DNA from 2 places in the Cytobacillus sp. FSL R7-0696 genome. Region 1 is predicted to be linked to the other one. Evidence: riboswitches for the same ligand, from Rfam matches in the RefSeq annotation. Region 1 holds a riboswitch; the other holds the start of a gene.

Region 1 (10,282 bases):
TTACCATGGCCTTTGTATGCACGTGTTGGAGCAAATTCTCCAAGCTTGTGGCCTACCATATCTTCAGTAACATAAACAGGCACATGTTTGCGACCATCATACACTGCGATAGTGTGTCCGATGAATTGTGGGAAGATCGTAGAACGGCGAGACCAAGTCTTCACTACTTGCTTGCCATCAGTTTCATTTAACTTTTCGATCTTTGTCATTAAATGTTCGTCAACAAAAGGTCCTTTTTTTAAGCTGCGACCCATGATTGAACCTCCCTTCGTGATTGTTCTACGGCCCGTCTTTGGAACCGTAGTTCAATCCCGTTATTTTTTACGACGACGTACGATAAATTTATCAGATTGATTGTTTTTCTTACGTGTTTTGTATCCAAGAGTTGGTTTACCCCAAGGAGACATAGGTGATTTACGACCGATAGGAGCTTTACCTTCACCACCACCGTGTGGGTGATCGTTAGGGTTCATAACAGATCCACGTACAGTTGGGCGTTTACCTAACCAACGAGAACGACCGGCTTTACCGATGTTAATCAATTCGTGTTGTTCGTTACCAACTTGACCTACAGTAGCGCGGCAAGTAGCAAGAATCATACGAACTTCACCAGAGTTTAAGCGTACTAATACGTATTTACCTTCTTTACCAAGTACTTGTGCACTTGTTCCAGCAGAACGTACTAACTGTCCACCTTTACCAGGTTTAAGTTCGATGTTGTGGATTACAGTACCCACAGGAATGTTTGTAAGTGGTAATGCATTACCTACTTTGATATCTGCTTCAGGACCAGACATTACTTCTGCGCCTACTTTAAGAGTCTTAGGAGCTAGGATGTAACGCTTTTCTCCATCTACATAATTAATTAGTGCAATGTTAGCTGAGCGGTTTGGATCATACTCGACTGTAGCAACGCGACCTGGTATTCCATCTTTGTCACGTTTAAAGTCGATGATACGATATTGACGTTTATGACCGCCGCCTTGATGACGAACTGTCAACTTACCTTGGTTGTTACGGCCACCTTTGCGCTTTACTGGAGCAAGCAAAGATTTTTCTGGTTTGTCTGTAGTGATTTCTGCGAAATCAGATACCGTCATGCCGCGACGACCATTAGAGGTAGGTTTGTATTTTTTAATCGCCATTTCATTTCCCTCCTCTTCTTGTTAGAAATTAAGCTTCAAAGATTTCGATTTCTTTGCTGTCAGCAGTTAGTTTAACAATCGCTTTACGGCGTTTGTTTGTATAACCACCGAATTTACCCATGCGCTTGAATTTACCTTTGTAGTTCATGATGTTCACTTTTTCAACTTTTACATCAAAGATTTCTTGAACAGCATCTTTAACTTGAGTTTTATTAGCTCTTACATCAACTTCAAAAGTATATTTTTTGTCAGCCATGATGTCAGTAGAACGTTCAGTGATAACGGGGCGCTTAATGATATCGCGTGCATCCATTATGCAAGCACCTCCTCTACTTTTTCGACCGCTTGCTTCGTCATGATCAATTTATCATGATTTAAAACGTCTAATACGCTGATTCCGTTAGCAGTAACAACTGTTACTCCAGGGATGTTACGAGCAGATAATGCTACGTTTTCATCGATGTCTGCAGTTACGATTAATGCTTTAGAATCTACAGAAAGACCTTTAAGTACACCTTTAAAGTCTTTTGTTTTTGGAGCTTCGAAAGATAGAGTTTCTAATACTAGAATGTTCTCTTCCGCAACTTTAGTAGATAACGCTGATTTGATAGCTAAGCGACGAACTTTTTTAGGTAATTTGTAGCTATAGCTGCGTGGTACAGGACCAAATACAGTACCGCCTCCGCGCCATTGTGGTGAACGGATTGAACCTTGACGAGCACGACCTGTGCCTTTTTGACGCCATGGTTTACGTCCTCCGCCAGCTACTTCAGAACGAATTTTAGTTTTATGAGTTCCTTGACGTAGAGAAGCTCTTTGCATAATAACAGCTTCAAACATCACGTGGTTGTTTGGCTCGATACCAAAGATTGAGTCGTTCAGCTCAATATCGCCAACTTGTGAACCACTTTGGTTTAATAATGCAACTTTAGGCATTCTTACTTCCTCCTTTCCGGGTTATTACTTTGCTTTAACCGCACTTACTAGTTTTAGAAGCGCTTTTTTAGAGCCAGGTACATTACCTTTTACTAATAGAAGATTGCGTTCTGCATCTACTTTTACGATTTCAAGGTTTTGTACTGTGATTTGTTCTCCGCCCATGCGACCAGGTAATAATTTACCTTTGAATACGCGGTTTGGAGCAACAGGACCCATTGAACCTGGGCGACGGTGGTAACGTGAACCGTGTGCCATTGGTCCGCGAGATTGTCCGTGGCGTTTAATTGCACCTTGGAAACCTTTACCTTTTGAAATTCCTGTTACATCAATTTTTTCACCTTCAGCGAAAATATCAACTTTGACTTCCTGACCAACTTCATACTCAGCTAAGTCAGCTCCGCGTAATTCGCGAACGAAGCGCTTAGGAGTAGTATCAGCTTTAGCAGCGTGTCCTTTTTCCGGTTTGTTTGAAAGCTTTTCGCGTTTATCTTCAAAACCGATTTGGATTGCTTCGTATCCATCAGTATCAACTGATTTCTTTTGAAGAACAACGTTTGGAGTAGCTTCAACCACTGTTACCGGGATAAGATCACCGTTTTCAGCAAATACTTGAGTCATACCAATCTTTCTTCCTAAGATTCCTTTGGTCATTTCAGTCACACCTCCTAGATTGTTTTAATGTATTAATTAAAGTTTAATTTCGATATCAACACCAGATGGTAAGTCTAAACGCATTAATGAATCGACTGTTTGTGGTGTTGGATTAATGATGTCGATTAAACGTTTGTGTGTACGCATTTCGAATTGCTCACGAGAATCTTTATATTTATGCACCGCACGAAGAATTGTGTAAACTGACTTTTCAGTTGGCAATGGGATTGGACCAGATACAGCCGCACCAGAGCGTTTTGCAGTTTCAACGATTTTTTCAGCAGATTGATCAAGAATTCTGTGATCATAAGCTTTTAAACGAATACGAATTTTTTGTTTTGCCATTATTTTCCCTCCTTTTCGCCTATTTTCATATAGACATTCTCCGTGAAAATTTCCCACACACTCGCCATGGCAAAGCGGCCGGGTGTGTCAGCAACCTTTCACTTCATCGCAGTCAAAGACCAACATTGTCTATTATACAGAAAAGACATAACAAATGCAACTATTGATTGCGTTTCTCTCTGTTCTGCACACTTTTAACATTATAACTGCTGTTAATAGTGTTTTCAAGTATATCTTCCTCTTTACATCATTTTCTAAAAAAACGCTTATACAATTATTTATTTTTAAATTTTCTAAATTTTTATTTGACAAACATAGGCTCATTCATGTAAATTTTATTCAATAAAATATTTTTTATTTCTTATCATGAGAGGTTGAGGGATAGGCCCGGTGACACCTCAGCAACCATCAATAGTGAACGCTATTGAAAAGGTGCTAATTCCTACAAGCTATACGCTTGAAAGATGAGAAGATGACTATGATAATAATAGGCCTTCTTCTTGAGGGCCTTTTTTATTTTCTCTTTGGCTTCTCATCCATTGAATTCAACAAAATATGAATTGAAGGAGTGAGACCTTTGAACTTCCTTGAAAAAATGAAGAACCAAGTATTAATTGCTGACGGTGCGATAGGAACACTTCTTTATTCTTATGGTACGGATACATGTTTTGAAGAGTTAAACCTCTCAGCACCGGAACAAATTCAGCACATTCATCAAGCTTATCTCGGTGCAGGTGCGGATTTAATTCAAACAAACTCCTATGCTGCGAATTATTTAAAATTGAAACGGTATGGCCTAGAGGATTCAGTCAAAGAGATTAATAGTGCGGCTGTAAAACTGGCACGATCTAGTATTCAACATCATCAGGCATATGTGCTCGGCACAATGGGAGGTGTACGAGGATTAAACCCCCTCTCTATTCCTCTAGATGAAATTAAACGTAACTTTCGTGAACAGCTATACTGCTTATTGTTAGAAGGCGTAGATGGGCTCCTTCTTGAAACATATTATGATTTAGAAGAATTAGAAACGGTTCTCTCTATTGCCCGGAAAGAAACGGATATACCTATAATTGCCCAAGTGTCTTTACAAGAAATCGCTATATTACAAAATGGGACGTTAATTAATGACGCCTTAAAAAGGTTAGAAGCTAAAGGGGCAGATGTTGTCGGGGTAAACTGCCGTTTAGGTCCACATCATATGTTAGAGACACTCTCCTCCGTTGAATTACCTCAGCACGCGTTTCTCTCTGCCTATCCTAACGCGAGTCTACCGGCCTATATCGATGGTACGATTCAATATAAGGAGGGCGAAGACTATTTTAGAAAATCAGCGAAGTCCTTCCTTAAGCAAGGTGTTCGACTGCTTGGTGGTTGCTGCGGAACGACACCGGGCCATATTAAAGCATTTGCAGACGAAGTTAGGCATGCTGTACCTATTCTTGAAAAACAAGTAACAAATAAAAGGAAACCTAAAATAGAGAGAATTACAATCGAACGCAACAATACGCCGTTAGAGACACTTGTACAAGAAAAACGCACCATCATCGTCGAACTAGACCCACCTAAGAAGCTATCAACTGCTAAATTTTTTGAAGGCGCCAGAGCCTTAAAAGATGCTGGTGTTGATGCAATTACACTCGCAGATAACTCTCTTGCCACACCACGAATCGCAAATGAAGCCCTAGCACATATCATCCACAAGGATACAAACGTTCGACCACTTGTCCACCTCTCCTGTAGAGATCGAAACTTAATCGGCTTACAATCACATCTCATGGGTCTTCATACATTAGGGTTGCATGATATTTTAGCCATAACTGGGGATCCGGCAAGAGTTGGCAATTTCCCAGGCGCTTCATCTGTATTTGATTTATCTTCCTTTGAATTAATAGAAATGATTAAACAATTTAATGAAGGAATTTCCCCTTCAGGTTCTGAACTTGGTGAAAATGCCGTCTTTTCTGTCGGGGCAGCATTTAATCCTCATGTCAAATCATTAGATAAAGCTGTTGCCCGACTTGAAAGGAAAATAAAAGCAGGCGCTGATTATTTCGTGTCACAGCCAGTGTTTTCAATAACACAACTATTAGAGATTCATGAGGCAACAAAGCATCTTTCCGCACCTATTTTCATCGGAATGATGCCACTGATTAGCAGCAAAAATGCAGAGTATCTTCATAACGAAGTGCCTGGCATCAAGATTACTCAAACGACCCGCGACAGAATGGCAAAAGCCGTTAACCCTATTCTTGCTGAGAAAGAAGGCTTATTAATTACAAAAGAGTTGATCGATGCAGCCTTAGAACTCTTTCAAGGCATCTACCTTGTTACCCCTTTCCTTAGATATCAACTCACAACCGAACTGACCAATCATATTAGAAGAAAAGATCAACAGAAGAAGGAGCATCATTATGTCAAAAGTAACCATCACTAAACAAATGAAAGAAAAGATTTTAATCATGGATGGGGCAATGGGCACCATGCTACAAGAAGCCCACCTAACAGCAGATGACTTTGGTGGTGAGGATCTAGAAGGTTGTAATGAATACCTCACACTTACGCGACCTGAATTGATCCAATCCATTCATGAAGCTTATCTTTCGGCAGGGGCAGATATAATTGAAACAAATACATTCGGAGCGACGCGTATCGTTTTAGAAGAATATAATATTGGGCATTTAAGTGAATTGTTAAACCGCAGAGCGGCTGAAATTGCTATAAAAGCAGTGCAAAAATACGACAAGCCTAATCATCCGCGATATGTAGCAGGATCTATGGGACCAACTACTAAGACATTAAGCGTCACCGGTGGAACAACTTTTAAACAATTAGTCCTGGATTATCGTACACAAGCCATAGGACTCATTGACGGTGGTGTAGATTTATTATTAATAGAAACAAGCCAAGATCTCCTTAATGTAAAAGCTGCTTTCCTAGGGATTAAAGAAGCCTTTCATCATACAAAGAAAGAACTCCCTATTATGATATCAGGGACAATAGAGCCGATGGGCACCACTTTGGCAGGGCAAAACATCGAAGCATTTTACATTTCAATAGAGCACATGAAACCAATAGCTGTTGGGCTCAACTGCGCAACTGGACCGGAATTTATGCAAGAGCATATTCGCTCTCTAGCACAACTCTCTTCAACTGGTGTTAGCTGTTATCCTAATGCAGGCTTACCAGATGAAGACGGCTGTTATCACGAAACAGCAGAATCTCTATCTACAAAGCTTTTGGATTTTGCCACACAGGGCTGGGTGAATATCGTCGGTGGTTGTTGCGGTACCACACCAGCGCATATCACAGCAATCAGTCAAGCATTAGCCCATGTACCGCCCCGTCCCATTACTAAAAAGAGACAGCATAAACTATCAGGTATTGAACCCCTTACCTATGATGAATCTATTAGACCGATCATGGTTGGTGAGCGGACAAATGTCATTGGCTCAAAAAAATTCAAACGGTTGATTAATGAAGGAAAGTATGAGGAAGCATCGGAAATTGCTAGAGCCCAAGTTAAAAAAGGAGCAAGCGTCATTGATATATGTCTTGCTGATCCTGATCGTAATGAAATAGAAGATATGGACCATTTTTTAGCTGAAGTAACGAAAAAAATCAAAGTTCCCCTAGTCATTGATTCAACTGATGATGAAGTAATCGCCAAAGCTCTTACCTACTCTCAAGGCAAAGCTATAATCAATTCGATTAACTTAGAAGATGGTGAGGATCGATTCGCCTTTGCTGCAAAGCTTATCCATCAGTACGGAGCAGCCATTGTTGTCGGTACCATTGATGAGGAAGGCATGGCCATCACAGCTGAAAACAAGCTAGCTATAGCTAAACGGGCCTATCACATCCTCGTTGAGCAGTATCAAGTACCTCCAGAGGATATTATCTTCGACCCCCTGGTTTTTCCTGTCGGCACTGGAGATGAACAATATATTGGTTCTGCTAAAGAAACTGTACTTGGTATTAAACTTATTAAAGAAGCTCTACCGGAGGCGAAAACGATTTTAGGCATTAGTAATGTGTCCTTTGGTCTTCCGAGTGTGGGGAGAGAAATTTTAAATTCCGTCTTCCTCTTTCATTGCACGAAAGCCGGGCTAGACTATGCAATCGTCAATACAGAAAAGCTAGAGCGTTTCCCAAGCATCCCTAAAAATGAAGTCAAATTAGCAGAGAAGCTTCTCTTTCAAACCAGCGATCGCATTTTAGCTGATTTTACTGACTTTTATCGTGATAAGAAGAAGGAAAAAAGGATAGAAACCCATTTGCTATCATTAGAAGAACGTTTATCAAGCTATATAATAGAAGGAACAAAAGAAGGCCTTCTCCCAGATTTAGAAAGAGCATTAGCGAAATACCCAAATCCATTAGATATTATCAACGGACCATTAATGAATGGTATGGCAGAAGTAGGTAGATTGTTTAATGATAATCAATTAATTGTTGCAGAAGTCTTACAAAGTGCAGAAGTAATGAAAGCATCAGTCGCCTTTTTAGAACCTTATATGGAAAATGATAAACAAACATCTACAAGTAAGGGGAAAGTTTTACTCGCAACCGTCAAAGGTGATGTCCATGATATCGGCAAGAATCTTGTGGATATTATTCTCTCTAACAATGGGTTTGAAACCATTGATCTTGGAATTAAAGTCTCTTCTGCTGATCTTATCGCAGCGATTAGAGAGGAAAAACCCGACATCATTGGACTCTCTGGCTTACTCGTAAAGTCAGCACAACAAATGGCATTAACAGCAAAGGACTTACAGGATGCCCATATACAAACCCCCATTATGGTGGGGGGAGCTGCCTTATCTCGCAAATTTACGAATAATAAAATCGCCCCTAACTACCAAGGACTCGTCTTATATGCAAAAGATGCAATGACCGGTCTGAGTTTAGCAAATGAAATCCGAGAACCAAGTCGCTATAGTGAATTATTTCAAGCACAAATCTCAAGAGCAGCAAAAACTAACAAAGAAGAAACCCAATTGATAAAAAAATATTCCGAACCAGCCGTTGACGTGAAAACCGTTCAACAAGCTCCTATTTTTCAAACGCAAGATTTAAAGAGACATTTAATTACAAATCTCTCTTTTCACCATATTGAACCATATATTAACCGTAAAATGCTGCTATATCATCTTGGGGTTAAAAATCAAAAAAGGGAGCTCACTAATGAAAAACTGGATAAGGTGAATAACCTATTAGACTCACTGATCCATGAAATAATTAAAAATAACTGGATACAACCAAAGGCTACTTACCAATTCTTCAAAGCAAAGGCCAATGGAAATGATGTCATAATAATGAATAAAGACGAACTTCCTATTGAAGAGTTTGCATTCCCTAGACAAGAAAAAGGAAAAAACCTTTGTCTTGCTGATTATCTAAGAGAAAAGCAAACAGACTACGTATGTTTTTTTGCTGTAACAGCTGGAAAGGGAATACGAAAGGCAGCTACACAATTAAAAGAGGAAGGCAGATTTCTAGAAAGTCACGCATTGCAAGCAATTGCGTTAGAAACAGCTGAAGGTCTGGCTGAGTATATTCATAGACAGATTAGGGATAAATGGGGATTCCCAGATCACCCAACAATGACGATGGATGAGCGTTTTGCGGCTAAATATCAAGGACAACGATTTTCGTTCGGTTACCCAGCCTGTCCAAATTTAGAAGATCAAGCAAAGTTATTTCGTCTTATCCAACCAGAGGATATTGATATCGAATTAACAGAAGGTTATATGATGGAACCTGAAGCTTCTGTTACGGCTATGGTGTTTTCACATCCCGAAGCAAGATACTTTAATGTACACTCTTCTTCATAATTAATGTAAAAAAGCATAAAGAAAAAGCAGCCGGCGTCCCGACTGCTTTTTCTATGAAAGGCGTCCCCTTCAAATATCGTAAATCAAAATTTATTACTCAACGATTGTAGCAACTACGCCAGCGCCTACAGTACGTCCACCCTCACGGATAGAGAATTTAGTACCTTCTTCGATAGCGATTGGAGAGATAAGTTCAACGTTCATTTCGATGTTATCTCCAGGCATAACCATTTCTACACCTTCAGGAAGGTTACAAATACCAGTTACATCAGTTGTACGGAAGTAGAACTGAGGACGGTAGTTTGTGAAGAATGGAGTGTGACGTCCACCTTCTTCTTTAGATAAAACGTAAACTTCAGCTTTGAATTTTACGTGTGGAGTAATTGAAGCTGGTTTAGCTAATACTTGACCACGTTGGATATCTTCACGTGCAACACCACGAAGAAGAGCACCAATGTTATCTCCTGCTTCAGCATAATCAAGAAGCTTACGGAACATTTCAACACCTGTTACAGTAGTTGATTTTGGTTCTTCAGCAAGACCGATGATTTCAATAGTATCACCGACTTTAACTTGTCCACGCTCAACACGACCTGTAGCAACAGTACCACGACCAGTGATTGAGAATACATCCTCAACTGGCATCATGAATGGTTTTTCAGTGTCACGAGTTGGAGTTGGGATATACTCATCAACTGCAGCCATTAATTCAATGATTTTTTCTTCCCACGCAGCATCTCCTTCAAGAGCTTTAAGCGCAGAACCTTTGATTACAGGAATATCGTCACCAGGGAATTCATATTCAGAAAGAAGGTCACGAACTTCCATTTCTACTAATTCAAGTAATTCTTCGTCGTCTACCATGTCACATTTGTTCATGAATACAACAAGGTAAGGTACACCTACTTGACGAGAAAGAAGGATGTGCTCACGAGTTTGTGGCATTGGGCCATCAGCAGCAGATACTACTAGGATACCGCCGTCCATTTGTGCAGCACCAGTGATCATGTTTTTAACATAGTCAGCGTGACCTGGGCAGTCAACGTGTGCATAGTGACGGTTTTCAGTTTCGTACTCAACGTGTGCAGTAGAGATTGTGATACCACGCTCTCTTTCTTCTGGAGCAGCATCGATTTGGTCATATCCACGAGCTTCACCGCCGCCTGCTTTCGCAAGTACAGTTGTGATTGCTGCTGTTAATGTAGTTTTACCATGGTCAACGTGTCCGATAGTTCCGATGTTAACATGGGGTTTTGAACGGTCAAATTTTTCTTTAGCCATTAGGAAAATCCTCCTTTAATTTTAAATAAATTAAGTATTTGATTGACATTGGTCGGTGGCTACCTTCCAATGTCAGGTTACTTA
Region 2 (10,282 bases), 1.4 Mb from region 1:
GAATGATTTATTACAATTATAGAATGAGAGAAATTTGTCGATAAAAAGACCAACCTTTTTACTGGACATTTTCACTTTAAACGTTTATTTTACTATAAACAGGTAATATAAAGAGATATAGTGTAAACGAAGTAGAAAACTTCTGTACTTATAATTTATAAGAATGGATGGTGGAGAATATGGCAAATAACAAAGTTACGAATATCAGAAAGAATGAAAAGAAAGATGTAAGTATCGGAACAAGCGTGTCTTTAAATGGTCTCGTTACAGCAGTCTTTGATAATATGGTTCACGTACAGATCGGGGCTAAAATTGTCACTGTCAATATAAAGGATTTATATTCAGAAATCAACCAAACGCTACTTCCAAAACAATCAGTAAAAACACCATCGCAATCCGTCTAAAAACTGGTAAAGATTATATTTCCTAGGATAGTTAGCCTATAAAAATAAGGCTAGTTATCCTTTTTTATTTAGATAATGAACGATACATATATGAAATTAAAACAGTTGGTTGTTGATGATGTAAAAGTTTACATAAAAAATTTATTCATCCTTCGCTTATTTTCACTAGATATTTTTATTTTTTAACAATATGACATTGCCACAAATGAATTTCAACTCTATTATTTTATATACTTTGATGAATACGGGGATTCTTCTTTTCTTCATTTTAGGTAAGCAGGACTACAAAAAGAACCATATAAATATTCGTATCATTCAAATATTACATGGATGATTTCTTTTCACTGCATAGTTATTGTTATTGACCAATGCAAACAGAGCCATAAAAATACTTACCTTGTTCAACGAACGATTCCTCAAGTTGAACAAGGTAAGTAAAATAGACCATGATCCTTGCAATTGTCTAGTTTTTTCAATAGAACTATAAGGTTTTATCATTTACTACTTTAATGGATTTTTTTCATTTCTTTTAATCTTGTAGCATCACCTAATATTTGAATAAAGGAAGCATCTTCTATACGTAAATCCCCCTCTATTTCTACTACCCATGTATCATCAGCAATCATCTTCATAATTTCTGCTCCTTCAGGTAACTGCTGTAAGACTGAACGTCCATAGGCAATCCAACTCGTTTTCGCACTACGGTGTTGATCAATGGTGGACTCTTCATTAAAAGTATACTCCTGATCCTTTTCTGTTAAATGAATCAAATCTTCTATAATTGCACTTGCTGTTGGATACATACCTGCACCTGGCCCCTGCAAACTAATACTCCCGACAATATCCGCCTCGATATGGATAGCATTTTGCACACCTTCCACCTGATATAAAGGATGGTTACCCTCAACTAACACTGGCCGAACAGCACATTTCACTTGAGAATGAGCGTATTCAATAGTTGCCACGTGCTTGTATCTAAGACCTAATTCATTAAAGAAAGTAATATCTGATTTAGCAATACTCGTAATCCCGTTTCTTTCAATCTGTTCGCTTATTGGTTTCTCTCCATAAATCAATTCACTTAAGATAGCTGCTTTATAATACGCATCAAAGCCTTCAACATCATTCGTCGGATCCGCTTCCGCATAACCTAATTTTTGCGCTAGCGCCAGAGCATTATCAAATGATAATTGCTCTTCTCTCATTTTGGTTAATATAAAATTAGATGTACCATTCAATATGCCTTCAACCTTCGTTACTTTATTAGCATTTAGCAGTTTTTTTAAAGTTTGAATAATAGGAATACCGCCTGCCACAGTAGCCTCGTAGCCGACTGAGACGTGATATTTTTTTGCTAATTCTCTTAAGATATTACTTTTTTCAGCAAACATCTCTTTATTTGCCGTAATCACGTGGCGACCTTTTTCAATCGCACTTTGTAAATAAGTTGCAGCCGGTTCAATACCAACAATTGCATCAATTACTACATCAATATTCTCCAGTTGTTGGATTTTTTCATATTGGTTTGTCAAAATAACTGACTGATCGGGGGCAGTATGCTTCTCAATGTCTCTCACTAAAATAGCAACAACCTTTACTTCTTCACTTAATAACTTTTGCAAACGCCCTTGATGCTGTTGAATTGTACGGTAAACGCCTTTACCAACAGTACCATAGCCAAGTAAAGCGATATTAATCGTCAAACCTTTTACCTCCCATTACATCATATTACTGTACTTTTTGACTAAGTTTGGCAAGCTCTCTTGCCTTTAATTCTCTGCGCAATATTTTGCCACTGATTTTTGTTTTAGGAAGTTCTGTGACAATTTCCATTTCTCGTGGGGCAGAATGAGCAGCTAATCTTGTTTTTACAAACTTTCTAATCTCTTCAAGTAAGACATCACTGCCTGTATATCCTTTTCTTAGGACAATAAAGGCTTTGACGATTTCACCTCTTAATGCATCTGGTTTACCAATAACTCCAGCTTCTGCTACAGCAGGGTGTTCAATGAGCTTACTTTCAACCTCAAAAGGTCCGATTCTCTCCCCGGAAGAATTGATCATATCATCACTTCTACCTTGGAAGAATATATAGCCATCCTCATCTTGAACAGCCAGATCTCCTGATACATACCAACCTTCAAAAGGAAAATATGACTGGTATTTCTCCTCATTCTTCCATACTTCTTTCATGATTCCTGGCCATGGTGCTTTAATTGCTAAGTGACCAATCGACCCTCTTGATTGTTCGACTCCATCATCATCGAGGATAGCGATGCTTATACCAGGAAATGGTCGACCCATTGATCCGGGTTTAATTACTTCTGAAGGTAAATTGACAATTAATTGTGCCCCTGTTTCAGTCATCCACCATGTATCATGTATTCTTTTCCCTAACGTTTCTTTTCCCCAATAAATGACCTCAGGATTTAACGGCTCACCCACACTTAATAAATGTCTTAAGTTGGATAAATCATAATCATTTGGTAGATCATTTCCTTCTGCCATTAACATTCTGTATGCTGTCGGTGCACTATACCATACAGATACTCCAGTTGTTTCTAATGTATGATACCAACCCTTTGCATCAAATCGGCCACCATTAACGACAATTGTCGCTCTATTCAACCAAGGTGTAAAAATGCCATACACAGTTCCCGTAACCCAACCTGGATGTGCGGTACACCAATACACATCATCATCTTTTAAATCCAGTACCCATTTCCCTGTTTGATATTGATGAACCATCGCTCTATGAGCATGAATAATTCCTTTTGGCTTTCCCGTTGAACCGCTTGTATAGTGGATGTTTAAACCATGCTCAAGATCAACCCACGTCGTGATATCTTCTTCCTTTACTGTTTTCTCTAATTCTTTGATGAGAGAAATTTCCTTTTCACCTAATAATTGTACGTCATCCGCATCAGTAAGAAATATCTTCTCTAAACAAGGTAGTTCGTTTTTGGGTACTCTATTAAGTAAGTCAGTATCCGTAATCAAAAACCTTCCATCACAATCAGAGATTCGATCTTTTACTGCTTCCTCCATAAATGCTTCAAAAAGAGGACCCGCAATTGCGCCGAGTTTAATGGTGGCAATCATTGTAAAATAACAATCGGGGTGTTTAGGTAGAAAAATAAAAACGAAATCACCTTTTTTCACCCCTTGGTTCCTTAAAACGGTGGCGATATGATCTGTTTTTTCTTTAATCTCTGCGAATGTGTATGTCTCTTCATATGCACCATTCACATAATGCAATCCTATTTTGTTTCCATAACCGTCAACCACATGTTTATCAATACATTCATGAGCCATATTGACTAGACCTGATTGGCTCCAGCTAAACTGTTGTTTAACCTCATCCCATGAAATATTTTGACATGCCTCTTCATAGTTCGTTAAGTTGTAATCTCCTTCAATGGGGGCAAGCTGTTGCCGCTCTATCACTGTCATAAGTCATTAGCTCCTTTATTTTTAGATTGCTTTCGAATGAGATAAATCTAATAATTGCAAAATCTCATCTTTTAGTACAGCAAGATCTTTATCTACTCTTGATCTTGGTTTTGATTTATCAATTTTTATTTCTTGATATAATTCTCCCGGCTGTCCCCTAAGAATAATAATGCGATCGGCTAAATATAATGCTTCATCAATATCGTGCGTTACTAAGAGGATAGTTGATTGATAGGTTTGCCAGAGATTCAGTAATAAATCTTGTAATTGCATTTTTGTAAAAGCATCTAATGCACTAAACGGTTCATCTAAAAGTAATATTTCTGGTGAGGTAACGAGAGCTCTGGCAATGGCCACCCTTTGCGCCATCCCGCCAGATAAATCTTTCGGGTAATGGTTTTCAAACCCTACTAGCCCAACGGCTTTAATATATTGCGCTATTTTACTTTGAACTTTTTTTTGTAGACCGAATCCAATATTGTCATAAACTTTTAACCAAGGCATCAGTCTAGGTTCCTGAAAAATCATCCCGATTTTCTTATGAACATCATGGACAGTTTCGCCATCTATTACAACCTGACCATCATATTGTTTATCCAAGCCGGATAATACACGTAAGAGCGTACTTTTACCGCAACCACTTGTTCCTAAAATCCCAATGACTTCACCCTGTTCTACCTTCAAGTCAATATTTTTGAATCCCGTTGTTCCATTTGAAAAAGTTCTAGACACTCGCTCAATTGATAACAATCTTGCCACCTCCTACTTCTTGACGATCGTATCTTGCCAATGCAATGTTTTTGTCTCTAAACCTTTTAAAATGGCATCTGTTATTTTTCCTAATATGGCAAATAAGACGATACTAGAAATAATTAATTCCGGTGCATAAGTGTTTTGGCCATAAACAAGCAAGTAACCAATACCTGTAGAAGCTCCCATTAATTCAGCTGCAACAACGAACATCCAACCAAGTCCCAATCCGCTTCTCAGCCCTACTAAAAAAGATGGCAAAGCTGCTGGTAATATAATCTTCGAAATTAATTGCCATGAGCTAAAATGATAGATTTTCCCCACTTCAATTAGTTTACGGTCAATTCCTTGAATGCCTGAAACGATATTTAAATAAACTGGGAAGAAAACACCGACAGCGATTAAAACCACCTTGGAAGGTTCTCCAATTCCCATCCAGAGAATAAATAAGGGCACCCATGCCAATGAAGGTATGGAACGAAAAGCTTGAATTAGTGGATCTAATAAACTTTCGACTGTGGAAAAGTAGCCAACAGCGGCGCCAATAATTAATGCTGCAACAGTGCCAAATAAAAAACCAAGCACAAGGCGATATAATGTAATGCTCGTATGTGTCCATAAACTTCCATCTGTCGTCATTGTCATAAGTGATTGCAAAATGATTGATGGAGCCGGGAGTAAATGAGGAGGGAACACACCGATCCGACTCAAGTACTCCCATGCAAGAATAAGTAAGATTGGCACGATACTTCCAAGTAACACCCTTTGAATACTAGGATTAATTTTTCTATGCTTCTCCTTACCCTCATTTACTTTTGGGATCGCTATGACTTCCTTCATATTCATTCTCCTTTACCAACCCTACTGAATGACCTCTGTTGAGAAATCTGGGTTTATTAATTCATCAACCACTTTACCTACGTCATCACTCTTAATAATGCCTTCTTCTTTTAAAACCTCACCAGCCGCATTTAATGCTTCTATTTGCACTTCACCAGGAATTGGCTCATTAAAGTCATTTCTCTCTAATTCTTTTTTCGCTACCTCAAGGGTGATTTGTGCTTCTTCTGCCAGTATCTCTGCCGCTTCTTCAGGATTTTCTAATACCCACGTACGAGCTTTTTCATAAAGCTCAATTACTTCTTTTACTTGTTCAGGATATTTCTCAGCAAATTCGCTTCTCACATTTAATGTGCCATACGTGTTAAAGTCGATATTTCGATAAATAAATTCTGTGCCTGCTTCAAGTTCTAATTTAGCCATATGTGGATCTAAACCAGCCCAAGCGTCTACTTGCCCTGTTGTTAATGCCGTTCCACCGTCAGCGTGTTGCAAGTTAACGATTTCTACATCCGTTGATGTCAATCCGGCTTCATTTAAAGAGCGCAGTAAAAAGATATATGGATCTGTTCCAATCGTTGCTGCTACTTTCTTTCCCTTCAAGTCTTCAACCGATTTGATAGCTGATCCTTTCGGTGCAACTAATGCCGTCCATTCTGGTTTTGAGTATATATAGACTGATTCAATTGGAGCACCATTTGCTTTTGCAATTAATGCCGCTGCACCTGCAGTTGAACCAAAATCAACACTGCTGCTATTAAGAAACTCAAGTGCCTTATTACTCCCTTGACTGAGGACAAACTCAACATCAATATCATCTTCGGCAAACGCTTCTTCTGCCCAACCGAATTTCTTTAAAATGACACTTGTTGGAGAATAATGGGCATAGTCTAAAACAATTTTTTCTGGTTTTCCTTCGCCATTGCTATCATTAGTGCTGGCCTCACTATCCCCGCAAGCACTAATGAATCCAATTGATAAAACGACAATTAAAAATACGAACCATTTCTTCATTGATGACTCTCCTCAACCTCGGTTTTAAATTTCACAAGCAAAGGTTACAATAGAACCTCTTAATCTCTGTGCCTCTTTATATGTGCAGCGATTTTGTACCGCTTCAAGTCCAGCTTCTTTTGCTATTTCAACTGCTTTTGGAGAAATGACACCTTCTTGCAGCCAGAACACTTTTGGTTGGATTTCTACTGCCTCTTTCGCCACTTCTATCGCAGCTTCAGGGCTTCTAAATACTTGCACAATATCAATGGTATAAGGAATGGATTTTAAATTTGGATATGCCTGTTCACCTAATACTTCTGTTTCTCTTGGATTAACTGGCACGATTTGATAACCTAATCTTTGCATTTTTCTTGCTAAACGGTAACTTGGTCTAGCAGGATTTCCACTTAAACCAACAACAGCAATCCTTTTTGCTCTTTGCACCTCTTCGCCATCCACATCTTCTTTTAATGAGGATGATTGTAATGCCCACCGAATAACACCTTCATCATTTACTGCTGTTTCTCCTTTTTGTTCTCCCTTCGAAGAAATACCAGTCGCTTCAAAGAAGGCTTGATCTAAGTCATTGGTTAAATCTCTAACCGATTCAATCCCAACTGATAAACGTATGAGCTCCTCACTTACACCGCTTTTAATTAAATCTTCTGCACTTAACTGTTGATGTGTGGTTGAAGCCGGATGAATAATGAGTGACTTCGCATCCCCTACATTGGCTACATGAGACCACAATGCAATGGTATCTATTACTTTCTTACCTGCATCTCGACCACCTTTAATACCGAAGTTCACAATGGAACCGAAGCCAGTGTTTAAATATTTCTTCGCGAGTTCATGCGCTGGATGCTCTGCTAAACCTGGATATGCGACCCAATCGACAGCTGGATGGGCGTTTAAGAAATGAGCTATCTTCGCTGCATTTTCCGTATGTTTCTCTATACGTAAATGGAGTGTTTCCAATCCTTGGAGTAAAAGAAATGCACTATGTGGGCTTAATGATGACCCAAAATCGCGCAGCAACTGAACACGAAGCTTTGTACTGAAAGCGAGAGTACCAAACTCATTCGCATAAACAATACCGTTATAACTTGGGTCTGGCTGAGTAAAACCAGGAAACTTATCATGATTCCAATTAAATCGTCCGCCATCAACTACAAGTCCACCAATTGTTGTTCCATGACCTCCAATCCATTTTGTTGCCGAGTGAATGACAATATCTGCACCCCATTGGATTGGTTTGCAAAGATAAGGTGAAGCGAAAGTATTATCAATAATAAGAGGAATATCATTTTCATGAGCAATATTTGCAACTGCCTCTACATCTAGGACATGAAGACTTGGGTTCCCAATAATCTCTCCATATAAAGCCTTAGTTTTTGGCGTAATCGCTTTACGGTAATTCTCAGGGTCAGAACCATCAACAAAATGAACTTTAATCCCATATTTCGGAAGTGTTATAGCAAAAAGATTATATGTTCCACCATAAAGGTTCGAAGCTGCAACAATCTCATCACCCGCTTGGGCAATATTCATAATCGAAAGAGCTATAGCTGCCATTCCAGATGAAGTCGCTACTGCCGCTACCCCATCTTCTAATAAAGCAATACGTTTTTCTAATACATCTACCGTTGGATTACCGATTCGTGAATAGATATTTCCCGTCTCATCCAATGAAAATAGGCTTTGCGCATGATCTGTATTATGAAAAACATATGAACTCGTTTGATAAATAGGAACTGCACGAGATCCCGTTGTCGGGTCTGGTGATTGACCTCCATGTAATAAAATCGTCTCATCATCATAAGTGTTAAATTGATTCGTCATTATATACTCTCCTCTACTTTTTAGTCGGATAATTAAAATAAATAACCCCCTCTTCATAAGAAGAGGGGGTTGCCTCATCTTATCTTCCAGACATTCACTGCCTGCAGGATTTAGCACCTTTTCAAGCATTTGCTTGAAGGTTGCCGGACTTCATAGGGCCTGATCCCTCCGTCACTCTCGATAAGAAATATTTTATTTTTTAAAGCGTTAATACTTTAATTACAAATAGAATTATATCCAAAAAACAAATTGTCGTCAATATAAAATCTGAATATATTTTATATTCCAATAAAATATTGGCTCTATCACATAAAAAGCCCTTCCACCAAGAAGGGCAGAAGGGCTTTGAATTCACACGCTCACCTTCTCCTTATCTTTGGATAATATCCTCTGAAATTGGCACCATACAAAAGATTGCTGGTTGCCGAGGCTTCACTGGGTCAGTCCCTCCGCCTCTCTGGATAAGAAGTTCTATTTATTTGTTTAACATCATATACCCTTTTATAGGGAATCGTCAATAACATTTTGAAAATTTATTTATTTTCATCCTGGATAAGTGTCAAAAAATGATACAGTATCTTAGCTGTTAACCCCCATATCACATGACCTTTATAAGTATAAAAAATTTCTTGCATCCTTCGCGTTTGCCATTTATATTTTTCCCCATTAGGAATGAGATGATAAGGGAAGCTACTATTAGGCTCTGGCTTCATCTCAATATAATGAATTGATGGTCCCTCTTTCAAAAAATAAGTAAGTGGTACTGTGAAAATTTGATCCACTTCCTCTGGATTTAGCTTAAGATCACTGATGCTCTCTATTGTGCCTACAAACGGATAAATCACTGTATCATAAGGTGTCACTACATAATCAAGTTCTGAAAAAACAGAGACTTCTCCAATTGGGATACCTAACTCTTCACTGGTCTCCCTTTTTGCCGTCTCAATCAAATCCACATCGTCTTGATCCATTTTCCCCCCAGGAAAGCAAATTTCCCCTGGCTGTCTTCTCATAGATAAAGACCGTACTTCAAACAAAATATGTATTTCTCCATCTTTTTCTATTAGGGGAAGAAGAACAGCGAATTTAACCAATCTAGAGCTACCCAATATATCTGATTGACGATGCTGTATCTCTGATCTTATTTCTTCCAAATCCATGTTAATTACCTCCAAACCACACGACTTAAATCTTTATTTCTCTTTCTGCAATCTATCAATCATCCCCATTGTGCAGACATTTAAATCTAAGCCTATTAGCTTCTTATCCTCTGCACTAAGTTCAACATCGTGCGCTGTTAATAAATAATGTTTTACTTGTTCCAACAATTCCGATTGTATGGCTTCCTGCATTTTTATTATGTCATTTCCTTGGAGAAAAACGTCATCTGCAACTGAAGTAAATATAGGTAACCAATAACGAATTTGTGTAAAAACATCCTTTGGTTCAGGGCCCTCACCATAATGCCCAAAAAAGATATGTTGTGGTTGAAGTGATTCGATTTTTTCAACAGAAGATAACATCGCCTCTGGATCAAACTGATTAGGAGAAGTCGATGGCAGGACTAATGGATATCCTTTTCTTGCTATGCCAGGATAAAATACGCCAATTGTATCGCCAGTAAAGAAGCCATTACTTTTCGAATCATGGATTGAAAAGTGGTGCTTTGCATGGCCAGGGGTATCATAGAAAGTTAACAAACGTCCACCGATATCCAATGATTGTCCCTCTTCCATCGCGACTAACCTCTTCTCATCAATTGGCACAATCGGATTAAATAGTTGATCAAACTCATCGCCATATACCATTCTAGCACCAGCAATTAATTTACTAGGGTCAGCTAAATGCCGTTTACCTCTTGGATGAACATATACTTTTGCTTCTGGACATTGTTCTAAGAACAAACCAGTTCCACCAGCATGGTCTAAATGTACATGGGTGACAATAATATGCTTGATATCTTCTAGGTTAATGTTCAATTCTTGCAACCCTTCTAT

The links. A riboswitch is a leader RNA that binds a small molecule or an ion and turns the genes downstream of it on or off. The one in region 1 is predicted to bind S-adenosylmethionine.
Region 2: linked by a shared signal. The riboswitch ahead of MKX29_RS01110 (PLP-dependent aspartate aminotransferase family protein) and the one ahead of MKX29_RS08430 (bifunctional homocysteine S-methyltransferase/methylenetetrahydrofolate reductase) in region 1 are both predicted to bind S-adenosylmethionine.

The regions. Positions count from the first base shown of each region.
Region 1 is NZ_JBBOWA010000001.1:1,586,025-1,596,306, forward strand. Features, by position in the region: gene rpsS (30S ribosomal protein S19) at 1-254, opposite strand, end outside; gene rplB (50S ribosomal protein L2) at 315-1,145, opposite strand; gene rplW (50S ribosomal protein L23) at 1,174-1,458, opposite strand; gene rplD (50S ribosomal protein L4) at 1,458-2,081, opposite strand; gene rplC (50S ribosomal protein L3) at 2,106-2,735, opposite strand; gene rpsJ (30S ribosomal protein S10) at 2,772-3,080, opposite strand; SAM riboswitch class I at 3,439-3,551, shown strand; gene MKX29_RS08430 (bifunctional homocysteine S-methyltransferase/methylenetetrahydrofolate reductase) at 3,658-5,517, shown strand; gene metH (methionine synthase) at 5,495-8,917, shown strand; gene tuf (elongation factor Tu) at 9,011-10,198, opposite strand.
Region 2 is NZ_JBBOWA010000001.1:220,593-230,874, forward strand. Features, by position in the region: gene MKX29_RS01075 (TetR/AcrR family transcriptional regulator) at 1-22, shown strand, start outside; gene MKX29_RS01080 (hypothetical protein) at 180-404, shown strand; gene MKX29_RS01085 (homoserine dehydrogenase) at 911-2,107, opposite strand; gene acsA (acetate--CoA ligase) at 2,133-3,857, opposite strand; gene MKX29_RS01095 (ABC transporter ATP-binding protein) at 3,879-4,607, opposite strand; gene MKX29_RS01100 (ABC transporter permease) at 4,620-5,447, opposite strand; gene MKX29_RS01105 (aliphatic sulfonate ABC transporter substrate-binding protein) at 5,469-6,461, opposite strand; gene MKX29_RS01110 (PLP-dependent aspartate aminotransferase family protein) at 6,486-8,285, opposite strand; SAM riboswitch class I at 8,362-8,472, opposite strand; SAM riboswitch class I at 8,653-8,753, opposite strand; gene MKX29_RS01115 (NUDIX hydrolase) at 8,819-9,445, opposite strand; gene MKX29_RS01120 (MBL fold metallo-hydrolase) at 9,479-10,282, opposite strand, start outside.